4 regions of the Streptomyces sp. NPDC059452 genome follow, and region 3 is predicted to be linked to each of the others. Evidence: riboswitches for the same ligand, from Rfam matches in the RefSeq annotation. Region 3 holds a riboswitch; each other region holds the start of a gene.
The links. A riboswitch is a leader RNA that binds a small molecule or an ion and turns the genes downstream of it on or off. The one in region 3 is predicted to bind cyclic di-AMP.

Region 1 (3,911 bases), on a different contig from region 3:
CCCTGACCGCCGTGGGACGCGTCCTGGACATCACCGCGGAGGAGGTGCGCGAGGCGGCCCGGGCGGCCCTGCGCCCCGACAACCGGGCGGTGCTGGTCTACGAGCCCATCGAGCCGGCCGAGGAGTCCGATGAGTCCGGCGACGGCGTCGGGGCCGCCGGGGCCGCCGGGGCCGTCGAGGACGCAGCAGGCACCGACGCGCCCGAGGGGGCGGACAAGTGAGCGACGCCGCCGTGACTGGAGTAGCCATGGAGTACCACCCGCAGCCGACCCCGGGCACCGCCCGGCCGTGGGCCTTCCCCGCCCCCGAGCGCGGTGCCCTGCCCAACGGGCTGACCGTGCTGCGCTGCCACCGCCCCGGCCAGCAGGTCGTCGCCGTGGAGATCTTCCTGGACGCCCCGCTGGACGCCGAGCCCGAGGGCCTGGACGGTGTGGCCACGATCATGTCGCGGGCGCTCTCCGAGGGCACCGACAAGCACAGCGCCGAGGAGTTCGCCGCCGAGCTGGAGCGGTGCGGCGCCACCCTGGACGCGCACGCCGACCACCCCGGCGTCCGGGTCTCCCTGGAGGTCCCGGCCTCCCGGCTGGCCAAGGCACTCGGACTGGTCGCCGAGGCCCTGCGCGCCCCGGCCTTCTCCGAGAGCGAGATCGAGCGGCTCGTCGGCAACCGCCTCGACGAGATCCCGCACGAGCAGGCCAACCCGTCCCGGCGCGCCGCCAAGCAGCTCTCCAAGGAGCTCTTTCCGGCCACCGCCCGGATGTCCCGCCCGCGCCTGGGCACCGAGGAGACGGTGCGGCGGATCGACGCCGCCGCCGTGCGCGCCTTCTTCGACGCCCACATCCGCCCGGCCACCGCGACGGCCGTGATCGTCGGCGACCTCACGGGCATCGACCTGGACGCCCTGCTCGCCGACACCCTCGGCGACTGGTCGGGCAACCCGGGCCAGGCCCGCCCGGTCCCGCCGATCACCGCCGACGACACCGGCCGTGTGGTCATCGTGGACCGCCCCGGCGCGGTCCAGACCCAGCTGCTGATCGGCCGCATCGGCGCCGACCGGCACGAGCGCGTCTGGCCCGCCCAGGTGCTCGGCACGTACTGCCTGGGCGGCACCCTCACCTCCCGGCTGGACCGGGTGCTGCGCGAGGAGAAGGGCTACACCTACGGCGTACGGGCCTTCGCCCAGGTCCTGCGCTCGTCCGGCCCCGAATCGGGCGGCGCGGCGATGCTCGCCATCAGCGGTTCGGTGGACACCGAGTCCACCGGCCCGGCGCTGGAGGACCTCTGGAAGGTCCTGCGGACGCTGGCGGCCGAGGGGCTGACCGACGCCGAGCGCGAGACGGCCGTGCAGAACCTGGTGGGCGTCGCCCCGCTGAAGTTCGAGACGGCCGCCTCGGTCGCGAGCACCCTGGCCGACCAGGTCGAGCAGCACCTGCCCGACGACTACCAGGCCCAGCTGTACGCCCGCCTCGCCGAGACGGGCACCGTGGAGGCGACCGCGGCCGTGGTCAGCGCCTTCCCGGTGGACCGGCTGGTCACGGTCCTCGTCGGGGACGCCTCCCGGATCGAGGAGCCGGTGAAGGCGCTCGGCATCGGAGAGGTGACCGTCGTCAGCGGCTGACGCACCGTCGGCACATCAGGACGAAAGGGACCCCGGTGGACAGCAGTCCGCCGGGGTCCTCCCTTTTGTCCACTTAGTGCCATTTACCTGCTCTCAGGGGGGTAACTCCCTCTACGCCCTGTGGGATGCGCGACAAATCCCCCTGTCCGTTTGGTGCTGGGAAGGCGGCCCGCCTAGCGTCGGCCCGGCTGTCCGTCACCCGTACGCCGCATCCGCGGCCCCGGGCAGCCATCGCCGAGTCCCCGTCAGGCGCGAGCCTGGGGAGCCGGGGACCCACACGCAGTCCCTGGGGTGAATCGGATCCCCGTGCCGTGACCCGGCGCGGACATCCGTAGGAGACCTTCCTGCTCCGAACCCGTCAGCTAACCCGGTAGGCGAGAAGGAAGGAAAGGATCAGCCCCTCCATGGCGTTCACCCGTGCCACCGGGAAGCACCGTGCCCCGAGCCGCCTGAAGTGCCGCGGCGCCCGGGCCACCGGCATCGCGGCCCTGGCCACCACCGGAGTCATCGGCTCCCTGGCCTCCCCGGCCGCCGCGGCGGACTCCGGGTCCCCCGAGGCAGCCGAGACCGGACTCACCCGGACCATCGCCCTCGACGCCACGATCGCCGAGCAGATCCAGGCCCAGGCCCGGGCGCAGAAGCAGCGCGCCGAGGCCGTCGCGAAGGCGGAGGCCGAGGCGGCAGCGGCGGCCAAGGTCAAGGCCGCGAAGGCCAGGGCGAAGGCGGAGGCCAGGGCGAAGGCGGAGGCCCAGCGCAAGGCCGAGGCCCGCGCCCAGGAGGTCCGCGAGGAGAAGGCCCGGGCCGCCCGCGCCGCCGAACGCGCCCGGCTCAACGCCTTCCACCTCCCGGTCGCCGGTTCGTACGTCACCACCGGCTACAAGTCGGGCGGCGCGCTCTGGTCCTCCGGCAGCCACTCCGGCGTGGACTTCCGCGCCGCCTCCGGCAGCTCCGTCGTCGCGGTCGGCGCCGGTACGGTCGTCGAGGCCGGCTGGGGCGGCGCGTACGGCAACAACGTCGTGCTGCGGATGGCCGACGGCACGTACACCCAGTACGGCCACCTCTCCTCGATCGGCGTCTCCGTCGGCCAGAGCGTCGCCTCCGGCCAGCAGATCGGCCTCTCCGGCTCCACCGGCAACTCCACCGGCCCCCACCTCCACTTCGAGGCCCGGACCACCCCGGAGTACGGCTCGGACATGGACCCGGTCGCCTACCTGCGCTCGCACGGCGTACGCGTCTGACCCGGCCCCGTACGACCTGCCCGCAGGACCTGCCCGTACGTCCTGCTCGTCCGAAGGCCCCGGCTTCCCGCCGGGGCCTTCGGCAACGCACCCGAAAAGCCCCGCCGCCGGTCTCTCCGCCCCCGGTCCCTGGCCGGAAGATATCCATGGATTCCGGCCCGCCATCGGAAATTGCGGCAGATTGCAATAGAGTCACGGAACAGGCGTCGGCCGGCCGCGTTTCGCGGGGATTAAGGCGGAGGTTCGGACATGCGCATTCCCGCGCATTCGGTATGCACGGCAATCCGTGACGACATCGTCTCCGGTGTCTACGAGCGCGGCGGCCGCCTCACCGAGGAGCTGCTGGCACGGCGGTACGGGGTCTCCCGCGTCCCGGTGCGCGAGGCGCTGCGCACCCTGGAGTCCGAAGGCTTCGTCACCACCCGCAGGCACGCCGGGGCCTGTGTCGCCGAACCCACCGAGCGGGAGGCGGCCGACCTGCTGGAGGTCCGGATGCTCCTGGAGCCGCTGGCCGCCGCGCGGGCCGCCCAGCGCCGTACGGAGGCCCACCTCAAGGTGTTGCGCGGGCTGGTCAGACTGGGCCAGGAGCGGGCGCGCAGGGGGGAGGGGGAGGATCTGCGGTCGCTGGGCGGCTGGTTCCACGAGACCCTCGCCCAGGCCTCCGGCAGCCCCGGCCTCATCGCGCTGCTCACCCAGCTCAGACACAAGGTCGCCTGGATGTACGCGGTCGAGCAGCCGGCCCGCCCGGCCGACTCCTGGGCCGAGCACGGCGCCATCGTGGACGCGGTCGCGCGCGGCGACGCGGAACGGGCCAGGGCGCTCACCGCCCAGCATGCGGAACGGGCCGCGGGCGCCCACCGGCTGCGCCGCCCGGACCGGCCCGGCCGGCGCACTGCGCCCCCGCCCCGGGTGAGTTCTTCGCAACACGGCGTAAACATCGCGGGTGTCCGTCATTAACAAGGACGCCGTATACAAAGAGAAGTAATTGCCGAGGGTTTTATTCGTGCTGCCCGAATAATTCCCGAGTGGTCGATACGCCGATATGCCGATGCAGT
Region 2 (3,911 bases), on a different contig from region 3:
GGCAGGCCGACGCGGATGAAGATCTCTTCGAAGACGCGGGACTGGGCGTTGGTCCGGTAGAAGACGGCGACATCGCCCGCCTTGGCGTCGCCCTTGTCGGTGAGCCGGTCGATCTCGTCGGCGACGAACTGGGCCTCGTCGTGCTCGGTGTCGGCCACATAGCCGGTGATGCGGGCGCCGCTGCCGGCGTTGGTCCACAGGTTCTTGGGGCGGCGGCTCTCGTTGCGCTCGATGACCGCGTTGGCGGCGGAGAGGATCGTCTGCGTGGAGCGGTAGTTCTGCTCCAGGAGGATCGTCTTCGCGTCCGGGTAGTCCTCCTCGAACTGGAGGATGTTGCGGATGGTCGCGCCCCGGAAGGCGTAGATGGACTGGTCCGCGTCACCGACGACACACAGCTCGGCGGGGGCGTCGGCGGCCTCTCCGGAGGGACCGACCAGCTCCCGTACCAGCGTGTACTGGGCGTGGTTGGTGTCCTGGTACTCGTCGACCAGGACATGGCGGAAGCGGCGGCGGTAGTGCTCGGCGACATCCGGGAAGGCCTGGAGGAGGTGGACCGTCGTCATGATGATGTCGTCGAAGTCCAGCGCGTTGGCCTCGCGCAGACGGGCCTGGTAGAGCGCGTACGCCTGGGCCAGGGTCTTCTCGAAGCCGTCGGCCGCCTGTCCGGCGAAGGTCTCCTCGTCGATGAGCTCGTTCTTGAGGTTGGAGACCTTGGCGGTGAAGGACTTCGGCGGATAGCGCTTGGGGTCCAGGTCGAGATCGCGGCAGACCAGGGCCATCAGGCGCTTGGAGTCGGCGGCGTCGTAGATCGAGAACGACGAGGTGAAGCCGAGCTTCTTCGACTCGCGGCGCAGGATGCGGACGCACGCGCTGTGGAAGGTCATGACCCACATGGCGTTGGCGCGCGGGCCCACCAGCTGCTCCACGCGCTCCTTCATCTCGCCCGCGGCCTTGTTGGTGAAGGTGATCGCGAGGATCTGCCCCGGGTGCACCCCGCGCTCGGCCAGCAGGTGGGCGATGCGGTGGGTCAGCACCCGGGTCTTGCCGGAGCCTGCCCCGGCGACGATGAGCAGCGGGGACCCGGCGTGCACGACGGCGGCGCGCTGCTCGGTGTTCAGCCCGTCGAGCAGCGCGGCGGAGTCGATGACCGGGCGCGGGTGGCCGTCCCGGTAATACCCGTCCCGGGGCGGCGGGGGCGCGTCGAAGACGCCCTCGAAGAGACCCTCCGGCACCGCTTCGGGTGCGTGGTCCTCGGGGGGCGGCGGCGGGCCGTCCTCCGCGGACTGGAGGCCGGTCAGGAAACTGTCGTCAAAGAGGCTGCTCATCGCCATCCGAGTCTAGGGGGCGGGACTGACAACGTTCGGCCGAAGTCCGGAAGGCGATGTCCACACCCGTACGCACGGAGAGCGGACGTCCACGTTCCGTGAAGAAGGGCCCGGTCGGAGGGGGTGCCGGGGGGCCCGATCCGAAAAGGTCACGAAAATGTATCGGGCATATCGCTCATCCTCCTTCCCAGCGGCGGGGCCGGTTGGCTAGCGTGCTCGATCAGGTGATCCGTAGCTCCCTGGGGCGAACCGCGCCTCACGGTCACCTCTGCCGAATCCGCGCTGCCCTCCCGGCAGTTCGGAACCGGGGACCCACACGCGTAAACCGGGGTGAATCGGTCCGTACCCTCCCATCCGGACCGTAGGACAGCCTTCCGTTCCGTCCGAACCCGACAGCTAACCCGGTAGGCGGTCCACGGAAGGAGATGCCGGTCTTGGCATCGCATCGCAAGCCACGCACGAAGGTGCGCACCACCACCCCCGCCGTCGGGTTCACGACGGCCGCGCTGGCCTCGGTGACGCTGCTCTCCACGCAGAGCGCGACCGCCGCCCCCGCGGAGCCGAAGCCCGCCGTGGAGGACGTACAGAAGAAGGTCGACGAGCTCTACCGGCAGGCGGGCAGCGCCACCCAGCGGTACAACCGGGCGAAGGCCGCCTCCACGGCCCAGCGCACCAAGGTCGACACGCTGCTCTCCGACGTGGCGAAGCGGACCGAGAAGATCAACGAGGCGCGCCGGGCGCTGGGGTCCTACGCGGCCGCGCAGTACCGCACCGGCGGCATCGCGCCCACCGCGACCTTCTTCCTGGCGGACGACCCCCAGTCGTACTTCGACCAGAACCAGGTGATGAGCCGGGCGACGGAACGGCAGCAGAAGGCGGTCGACGACTTCCGTACGCAGCAGGCGGCGGCGTCGAAGAAGCGTGCGGAGGCCGTGCGGAGCCTGGAGGCGCTCACCGAGACGCAGGCCACGCTCCGCTCCAGCAAGCGGAGCGTGCAGACCAAGCTCACCGAGGCCCGGACCCTGCTCTCGAAGCTGACCGCCGAGGAGAAGGCGCGGCTGGCGGAGCTGGAGCGCAAGAAGGAGGCCGAGGCCAGGAAGAAGGCGGAGAAGCTGGCCCTCCGGCAGGCAGCCGAGAAGAAGGAGCGCGAGGAGGCGGAGAAGAAGGCCCGCGAGGAGGCCGCGAAGGAGTCCGGCGGGGACAACGACTCCGGTTCCGGTTCCGGCAGCGGTACGGGGACGAGCCCGGGTGCCGGTACGGGAACGGGTACGGGTGCCGGGGCGGGCAGCGGCTACGCGGCCAAGGCCGAGCAGGTGCTGGCCTTCGCCCGCGCCCAGATCGGCAAGCCGTACGTGTGGGGGGCCTCGGGCCCGTCCTCGTACGACTGCTCGGGGCTGACCCAGGCGGCGTGGCGGGAGGCGGGGGTGACACTGCCCCGGACCACCTGGGACCAGGTGAAGGTGGGCACCCGGGTCGCGACCTCGGACCTTCAGCCCGGGGACCTGGTCTTCTTCTACGACGACATCAGCCACGTCGGCATCTACAAGGGCGACGGGATGATGATCCACGCCCCGAAGCCGGGGACGAACGTGCGCGAGGAGTCGATCTACTCCATGCCGATCTACGGGAGCGTGCGCCCGGCGTAGGGCAGTGCGGGGTGGTGTAGGGACTCAATAGATCTGTCGGATTCTCAACGTTCTGTCGTCAACTTGTCGTTTCCGACACGCTGTTGAGAATTGCTCTGCCGAGTGATTGTAGGGCCCTGGAGCATCTCCAGGGCCCGTTCACGCATGGTACGCCGCAGCCGTTGGGCATCCTCGCCCGAGATCACGATCAGTGGTCACTTGATTGCGTACAGCGGGGGTGGCGGTGGCAGATCATTTGTCTCGTGCGGTGATTCCGGGTGCCGACGTGGTCCAGGTGCGGTACCGGCAGGCGGACGGAGAGTTCACGGAGACGACGTTGGACCGGCTCATGGCCACGGAGGTAGTAGCCGGACTGCCAGTGCGAGATTTCCGCTGGTACAAGGGGCGTCGGCACTACTCCGGCTGGTATCACTCAGTGACGGGCGATCGGCTGGTGGCCTATGAGAGCCGCCTGGAGCTCGCGAGGATCTTGCTGGCGGACTTCGCCCGAGACGTGGTGGGGATTGCTGCTCAGCCCTTCCTGGTGACCGGGGATGACGGCGTCCGCCGACGCCGCCATGTCCCTGATCTTCTCCTGGTACACGCCGATGGGCTGGTGACCGTGGTGGATGTCAAGGCTCCGCAGCGCATCAAGGACCCGGATGTCGTCACCCAGTTCGCGTGGATGAAAGGGCTCTGTTCGTTGCGAGGCTGGGTTTTCGAGGCCTGGACGGGCACCAAGCCGGTCGTCATGGAGAACGTCCGGTTCCTGGCCGGCTATCGGCGGCGGCAGGTCGTCGAGTCGCGGCTGTTCCCCGAAGTGCTGGAGGCCGCACGGGTGCAGGGCACCATCGGCGGCATCGAGAAGGCTCTGTCCCGTCGGCACCTCGCGGATGCGGTCCGCCCGGCTCTGCTTCATCTGGTGTGGACGGGTGCTCTGTCAGCTGACCTTTCGGATCCC
Region 3 (3,911 bases):
CGCACGCTCCGGCACTACGGGGACCTCGGTCTCCTGACGCCGAGCCGGGTCGGGAGCAACGGTTACCGCTACTACGACCAGGACGCCCTCGTCCGGTTGCAGCGCATCCTGCTGCTGCGGGAGCTGGGGCTGTCCCTGCCCGTCATCAAGGGTGTGCTCGAAGGGCAGCGGGACACGGCCGTGGCCCTGCGGGCCCATCTGCTGCTGCTGGAGCAGGAGCAGGCACGCATCGGGCGGCAGATCGCCTCGGTGCGGACCACTCTCCACAAGACGGAGGAGGGGATCGAACTCATGGCCGAGGAAGTGTTCGACGGTTTCGACCACACCGCTCATGAGCGGGAGGTGACCGAGCGCTGGGGGCGTGAGGCGTACGAGGAGGGCGACCGGTGGTGGCGTTCGCTCGGGGAGGAGGGGAAGAAGGCCTTCCTGGACGAGCACGAGGCCATCGCGCGGGACTGGGGGCGGGCCAGGCAGGCCGGGCTCGACGCCGGCGGTGACGAGGCGCAGGACATCGCGCGGCGGCACTGCGCCTGGCTGTCGTCGTCCACGGCACGGGACGAGGGGCCGGGCAGGGCGTCAGGCGAGGAGCTGGGCAGGGCGCCGGGCCACGAGCCGCGCAGCGCGCCGGGCCGCTCGTACGTGATCGGGCTCGGCGAGATGTATGTCGCCGACCCGCGTTTCGGAAAGAACTACGATCGCTACGGAGACGGCACCGCCGCCTTCGTACGGGATGCACTGACGATCTACGCGGAACGGCGGCTCTCCGACTGACCGCGGAGGGCGCGGCGTTCTGGACCGCTTCCCCCTATTTGGCCGATGACGAGTCGCCGCACGGCGCGGCTCCGGGAAGCCTGGACGGGGCGCGGTACCGTCCGCAGCCGTGGCCGGACCGGGCAGGAGTGCACAGGTGGGGATGGCGGAGAAGGGGCGCGGACGCGTGACGGGAAGCTTCGGCGTCCCGGGGCGCGGCATGTCCGGGGCCATGGGGCGCGGGAAGTCCGGTTCTGCCGGGCCGGGGAAGTCCGGGTCCGCGGGGCCGGGGAAGTCCGGGTCCGCCGGGTGGGGGAAGTCCGGGGCCACCGGGCGGGGGAAGCCGGTGGTGGCGCAGAGCCGCGGGACCCGGCGGTTCGTCCGGCTGTTGCCGGTGCTGCTGATCGGCGGCGGGCTCCTCTTCGACTCGATCGCCCCGCCCAACTTCACCGCCGTCCCCCTGTTCGTGGCCGCGCCGCTGATCGCCGCGCCCTTCTTCTCGCTCGCCAGCACCATCCGTACGGGCGTGGCCTCGGTCCTCTCCGTCATCGCGATGCGGCTCTCCGACGGTACGTCCACCGAGGTCGTCCCGGTCATCGAGATGATCACCGTGCTCACCGCCGCGGCCCTGGCCCTCGTCATCAACGGGGTCGTACGCCGCAGCAACGAGCAGCTGGCCTCGGCCCGGGTCATCGCGGAGACCGCCATGCGGGCCGTGCTGCCGACCCCGGCGGAGCGGATCGGCGGGCTCCAGGTGGCCGCGCGGTACGAGGCGGCGCAGGCGGACGAGTTCGTCGGCGGGGACCTGTTCGCGGTGGCGGACACCCCGTACGGCGTACGCCTGGTCGTCGGGGACGTACGCGGCAAGGGGCTGGACGCCGTGGAGGCGGTGGCGGTGATCATCGGCGCGTTCCGGGAGGCCGCCGAGCAGGAGCGGTCCCTGGAGGGCGTGGCGCAGCGGCTGGAGCGGGCGCTGGCACGGGAGGGGACGCGGCGGTACGGGCTGGACGCCATGGAGGGGTTCATCACCGCCGTACTGGCCGAGATCCCGCCGGGTTCGGCCTCGCTGCGGCTCGTCAACCGAGGCCACCCCGAGCCGATCCTGCTGTACGCGGACGGGGCCCTGGAGGTCCTCGCGCCGAGTGTGCCCGCGATGCCGCTGGGGATGGACCTCGGGGTGTGGCCCGACCGGTCCGACGAGTGGGAGATGCCCCCGGGGTCGACGCTGCTCGCCTTCACGGACGGCCTCTCCGAGGCGCGGGACGCGAACGGGGCCTTCTACGATCCGGCGGCCCGGCTGCGCGGCCGGATCTTCCCCGGCCCCGAGGAACTGCTCTCGGCGCTCACCGACGACGTACGGCTGCACACCGGAGGCCGGTCCACGGACGACATGGCGCTGCTCGCGGTGAGCCGGCCGGCGGAGGGGCAGCCGCCGCGGCGGACGACGGTCAAGATCGTCGGCCGGGGCGATGACACGGTGCGTGACCGATGAGCACCACTCCGCATAACAGTTGACACACCATCAGAAAAAGAGGTGTGGGCGAGGGGTCGTCAAGTCGTCCGATTCGGGCCGCTTGTGGGTGGTAAATCCCCGTCGAAGCCGTTAATGATCAACAGGAACAGCTTGGAATCGGGCCCGCCTGTCTATTAACGTTCGATAACGCAGCGCGGTCGTCCCAGCCGTCGTCAGAGACGGCGCCGTGCGCGAGCGCCGAATCCCGCAAGGGAACCGGGGAACCACCTACATGGGGTGAATCGGACGCCTGCGTCTCGTGAGAGGCGGAGGGGCCCGTAGGAGACCTTCCTGCTCCGAACCCGTCAGCTAACCCGGTAGGCGAGAAGGAAGGAAAGGAGTGCGCCCACGTGGCGTCCAACAACCCTGCCCCTGAGGCCCCGTCACCCTTCACTGCCGACGGTCTCGGTGGCCCGGAGCGGACGTGGGAGGAATGGAACCCCACCGCGGAGTCCATCCGTCCCGTGCGCGGCAAGCACCGCGTGGCCAAGCAGCGAGGCCTCGCCCGTAGCTCCACCGTCCTCGGGGTCGGCGTCATAGCGGCCGTCGGTGCGGGTGGCATGGCCACCGCCCAGAGCAAGCCGCCGGTCTCCATCTCCCTTCCCGATTCCATCGTGGACAACCTCCCCGACGCCAAGTCCCTTCCCGGTGTCGGGGCCTTCATGTCCGAGGAGCCCGCGGAGGCCGCGCCGGTCGCCGCGCCGCTCACGGCCGTGAGCCTCACGGCCGCCGAGGCCGAGGAGGGCACGACCGACGCGGGCGAGGCCCTGCGCGCCCGGATCCTCCAGCAGGCCGAACAGCAGCAGGCCAGCGCTGACGCGGAGGCCAAGGCCGCCGAGGAGAAGGCGGCCGCGGAGAAGGCCGCCGCCGACGCGAAGAAGCAGCAGGACGAGGCGGAGGCCGAAGCCAAGGCCAAGGCCGCCGCCGAGAAGAAGGCGGCGGAGGAAGCGGCGGCGAAGAAGGCCGAGGAAGAACGCCTCGCCAAGCTCCGCGCCAGCTTCACCCTGCCCGCCTCCGGGTACACGATCACCTCGACCTACGGCCAGTCCGGCGCGATGTGGTCGTCCGGCCAGCACACCGGCACGGACTTCGCCGGGGCGGCCGGTTCGCCGCTCAAGGCCGTGCACAGCGGCACGATCACGTCGGCCGGCTGGTCCGGTTCGTACGGCTACCGAACGGTCCTCCAGCTGGAGGACGGTACGGAGATCTGGTACGCGCACCAGTCCTCGATCGACGTCTCGGTCGGCCAGAAGGTCAGCACCGGTGACACCATCGGCCGCATGGGCGCGACCGGCAACGTGACCGGCGTCCACCTCCACCTGGAGGTCCGCACCGCGGGCGGCTCGGCCATGGACCCGATCGCCTGGCTGAACAGCAAGGGCCTCAACGTCTGAGACCCCGGTACGTCGTTCGTCGTCGTACCGGAGAGAAACCCCGGTACCACCCAGAACCCTGGTACCACCCAGAACCCCCGGTGCCACCCAGAAGCCTCGGCACCACCCAGAACCCCGGCAGCCCTGACGCTCACCCCCCGACGTCAGGGCTGCCGGTCTGTGCGGGCGCGTTGCGAGTGCCTGCGTCGCGCGCGCGGGCGTGTACGGGCGAGCGGGTGGAATACCGGGATCCGCCACCGCCGTTGAACACCCAC
Region 4 (3,911 bases), on a different contig from region 3:
ACGACGCCTTGGGGAAGGTGACACGCTGTCACCTCTGTGACTTTCACGTGATCTGCGCTGCATCGACTTGTGACATGCGTTCGAGTCCCGCTAGGTTCACGGTTCGACGCGTCGGCCGCCGCTTCACCGGTTGCTCACACGTCACTTGCTCAACGGCTTCCTGGGCGCGACGGAGTTTCCTGCGCCCGGCAGCGTCACGTTGAGTGCTCAACAGCTTCATGCTCCTCAGTTCCTGCTTGTCAGTCGCACGGAAGGCAAACCCCATGGGCTCCGCGAACGGCAGACACCGCCGCCCTCGTCAGGCACCCGCCATCGTCGTCGCCGCAGGCGTGACCGGATCGGCCATCGCCATCCCGCTCCTCGGCGCGACAGGCGCGAGCGCGGCCGAGGCCACCACCTGGGACCGGGTCGCGGAATGCGAGAGCGGCGGCATGTGGAGCGCCGACCTCGGCAACGGCTACTACGGCGGGCTCCAGTTCTCGCAGGAGACCTGGTCGGCGTACGGCGGCACCGACTTCGCGACCCGGGCCGACCTGGCCAGCCGGTCGCAGCAGATAGCCGTGGCCGAGAAGGTCCTGGCCGACCAGGGGCCGCAGGCGTGGCCGAGCTGTGCGGTGATCTCGGGCCTCGCGGTGGACGGCAGCCTGCCCGGCGTCGACCCCGGCACCGCACCCTCCACCGACCCCACCCAGGCTCCGACGACCGCCCCGGCGGACGAGGCGGATGAAAAGGGCGAGTCGAAGGTTTCGGGCGAGGCGGATAAGTCGGGCAAGACGGGCGAGGTAGGTAAGACGGGTGGGGTAGGTAAGTCCGGCGAGGCAGGCGAGACCGGCGGAGTCGACAAGGGTGGCAAGTCCGGCAAGTCCGGCAAGTCCGGCAAGGGTGACACGGTCGACCCCTCGGCGAAGCCCTCCGCGTCACCCACCGCCGGGAAGAGCGGCGGGACCGGCTCCCCCGACGCCTCGCAGCCCTCCGCCTCCCAGGGCGCCGACCGCACCGGCGGCAAGCACCGGGGCGCCCCCGCCCCCGAGGAGGCCGGTGCGGTGGGCCAGGAGGACGGCCCCCGGGAGTCCGGCCGGCACGCCTCGCGCGGCGAAGGCGATGCGCGGGACTCCGGCGCGGTCACGGCGGGCGGGTACACCGTGCAGCCCGGGGACAACCTCTGGGCGATCGCCGACGCCCAGGAGCTCCCCCAGGGCTGGACCGGCCTGTACGAGGCCAACAAGGACCTTCTGGGCTCCGATCCGGACCTGATCCTGCCCGGTCAGAGCCTGGATCTGGGTCTGGGTCAGGACGCGGAAAAGGGTGCGGACAAGGGCACGGGTGAGGGCGCGGGCGAGGGTGCCGGGAAGGGTGCTGCGGAGAGCGTCGAGGAGCCTTCCGCCAACTGATTCAATTAGGAAAAACACCCCCAAAATCACGGGTAGTTCAGAGGCCTATGTCCACTTATGCGTAAGTGAGACATGGGTCTCTTTGCTTCAACTGGCGTGTTGCGTCCGCTCGATCGGCGCAGATCCCCTCCGACCTGCGGAAACGATCCGTCAGGGTAAGCAAGTAAGCGCCGATTGGCCCAGTATGTCCGTCTTTGAATGTGGGGGTCGCCTGTGTTTACGGTCGGAACCGCTCGCACCGCGGGCCCCGTCGACCGTCACGCCGAATCCTGCCGTCGGTCGAAGGGAACAGACGCGTAAAGCGCCGTAGGCAGGAGCGGGGGACCCAGGTAAGCCGCCGGGTCCGCACGGCCCCTTCGAAGTCGAAGTCGAAGTCGAAGACGGGGACGTACGGGACCGGCTAGGGGTGAAGCCGCGTGCAAGGTCACGCGGCCGGGCAACTCATTGGCCCGAACCCGACAGCTCACCTCGCAGGCGTCGGTGAGGAGATCGTTCCATGCTGCTGAACAGCAAGGGCAAGCACCGCCGCCCGTCCAAGGCCACCCGTCTTGCCACCCTGGCGGGCGTCACGGGTGCCGCCGTCGCCATCCCGCTGATGGGCGCGACCGGCGCTTCCGCCGCCTCCGTCTCCACGTGGGACGCCGTCGCCCAGTGCGAGTCCGGCGGCAACTGGTCCATCAACACCGGCAACGGCTACTACGGCGGGCTCCAGTTCTCGCAGTCCAGCTGGGCCGCCGCCGGTGGTACGCAGTACGCCCCCCGCGCCGACCTGGCCTCCAAGGACCAGCAGATCGCCACCGCCGAGCGGCTTCTCGACATGCAGGGTCCGGGCGCCTGGGCCTGTGCCGGTGCCGGCGGTCTCACCAACGACGGTGTGGACCCGGGTGTGAACACCGGCTCCGGCCAGTCCGCGAGCAAGCCGCAGCAGGCCCCGCAGGCGCAGCCCGAGCGCAAGGCCGAGCAGCCCACCACGCGCAGCGAGCAGCGCACCGCCCCGGCCGCCCCCAAGGCCGAGAGCTCCAAGAAGACCGTCACCACCCCGACCGGTGAGAAGGTCCAGAAGGGCGACGGCGAGTACAAGGTCAAGGCCGGCGACACCCTCAGCAAGATCGCTGAGAAGGAGGGCGTCAAGGGCGGCTGGGCCAAGCTCTTCGAGCTCAACGACGACATCGTCAAAGACGCGGACCTGATCTTCCCGGGTCAGCAGCTCCACCTGAAGTAGCAGCCGGCTCTCCTCCCCGGAGGGAGGGGGTCCGGCGGCTCCCTCCCTCGCACGGCTCCCCGGCCCGGCGCGCTCACCCCCCGTGCGCGCCGGGCCGGGGTCTTTCCGCGAGGAAGCCCAGGGGGATGCGTTCACCGGCGGATGAGAATGAGGGGGGATTCGTTCACCTCTTGTCGCCAGCGCGTGTTACCGGCCAGTAGATTTTTGGAGTTTTGTCCCGTCATGCAGGCCCTTGGGTCCTTTTTCGTCCCAGGAGACGGGCGGTCGTCCGACTGATGCGGCCGGGCCGGTTAGGCTCGTGTCGCAAGGCCACAGTGACCCTGCACAACCAGTGTCAGATCCCAGAAGGAGATGCCTCGTGCCGTCCATCGACGTCGTCGTAGCCAGGGAAATCCTCGACTCCCGGGGCAACCCCACGGTCGAGGTCGAGGTTGGCCTCGACGACGGCAGCACGGGCCGTGCTGCCGTTCCGTCCGGCGCCTCCACCGGAGCGTTCGAGGCCGTTGAGCTTCGCGACGGTGACCCCAACCGCTACCAGGGCAAGGGCGTCGAGAAGGCCGTCCTCGCCGTCATCGAGCAGATCGGCCCGGAGCTCGTCGGGTACGACGCCACCGAGCAGCGCCTCATCGACCAGGCGATGTTCGACCTGGACGCCACCGAGAACAAGGCCTCGCTCGGCGCGAACGCCATCCTCGGTGTCTCGCTCGCCGTCGCGCACGCCGCCTCCGAGGCGTCCGACCTGCCGCTCTTCCGCTACCTCGGTGGCCCGAACGCGCACCTGCTGCCCGTTCCGATGATGAACATCGTGAACGGCGGCTCGCACGCCGACTCCAACGTGGACATCCAGGAGTTCATGATCGCGCCGATCGGCGCGGAGTCCTTCTCCGAGGCCCTGCGCTGGGGCGCGGAGGTCTACCACACGCTGAAGAAGGTCCTCAAGGCCAAGGGCCTGTCCACCGGACTCGGCGACGAGGGCGGCTTCGCCCCGAACCTGGAGTCCAACCGCGCCGCCCTGGACCTCATCGTCGAGGCCATCAAGGAGGCCGGTTACGTCCCGGGCCGTGACATCGCGCTCGCGCTCGACGCCGCCGCGTCCGAGTTCTACAAGGACGGCGTCTACGAGTTCGAGGGCAAGTCCCGCTCGGCCGCCGAGATGACCGAGTACTACGAGGAGCTCGTCTCCGCGTACCCGCTGGTCTCCATCGAGGACCCGCTGTACGAGGACGACTGGGACGGCTGGAAGACCATCACCGACCGCATCGGCGCCAAGGTCCAGATCGTCGGCGACGACCTCTTCG

Region 1: linked by a shared signal. The riboswitch ahead of ACFW9Z_RS22540 (M23 family metallopeptidase) and the one ahead of ACFW9Z_RS25415 (M23 family metallopeptidase) in region 3 are both predicted to bind cyclic di-AMP.
Region 2: linked by a shared signal. The riboswitch ahead of ACFW9Z_RS35035 (NlpC/P60 family protein) and the one ahead of ACFW9Z_RS25415 (M23 family metallopeptidase) in region 3 are both predicted to bind cyclic di-AMP.
Region 4: linked by a shared signal. The riboswitch ahead of ACFW9Z_RS19880 (transglycosylase family protein) and the one ahead of ACFW9Z_RS25415 (M23 family metallopeptidase) in region 3 are both predicted to bind cyclic di-AMP.

What each region holds. Positions count from the first base shown of each region.
Region 1 is NZ_JBHYVE010000017.1:89,228-93,138, reverse strand. Features, by position in the region: gene ACFW9Z_RS22550 (M16 family metallopeptidase) at 1-221, shown strand, start outside; gene ACFW9Z_RS22545 (M16 family metallopeptidase) at 248-1,618, shown strand; cyclic di-AMP (ydaO/yuaA leader) riboswitch at 1,841-2,009, shown strand; gene ACFW9Z_RS22540 (M23 family metallopeptidase) at 2,023-2,856, shown strand; gene ACFW9Z_RS22535 (GntR family transcriptional regulator) at 3,106-3,813, shown strand.
Region 2 is NZ_JBHYVE010000049.1:16,300-20,210, forward strand. Features, by position in the region: gene pcrA (DNA helicase PcrA) at 1-1,325, opposite strand, end outside; cyclic di-AMP (ydaO/yuaA leader) riboswitch at 1,585-1,752, shown strand; gene ACFW9Z_RS35035 (NlpC/P60 family protein) at 1,751-2,971, shown strand; gene ACFW9Z_RS35040 (TnsA-like heteromeric transposase endonuclease subunit) at 3,195-3,911, shown strand, end outside.
Region 3 is NZ_JBHYVE010000021.1:19,937-23,847, reverse strand. Features, by position in the region: gene ACFW9Z_RS25425 (MerR family transcriptional regulator) at 1-771, shown strand, start outside; gene ACFW9Z_RS25420 (PP2C family protein-serine/threonine phosphatase) at 914-2,242, shown strand; cyclic di-AMP (ydaO/yuaA leader) riboswitch at 2,450-2,602, shown strand; gene ACFW9Z_RS25415 (M23 family metallopeptidase) at 2,614-3,657, shown strand.
Region 4 is NZ_JBHYVE010000014.1:101,139-105,049, forward strand. Features, by position in the region: gene ACFW9Z_RS19870 (cytochrome P450) at 1-40, shown strand, start outside; gene ACFW9Z_RS19875 (transglycosylase family protein) at 264-1,391, shown strand; cyclic di-AMP (ydaO/yuaA leader) riboswitch at 1,684-1,883, shown strand; gene ACFW9Z_RS19880 (transglycosylase family protein) at 1,888-2,613, shown strand; gene eno (phosphopyruvate hydratase) at 2,972-3,911, shown strand, end outside.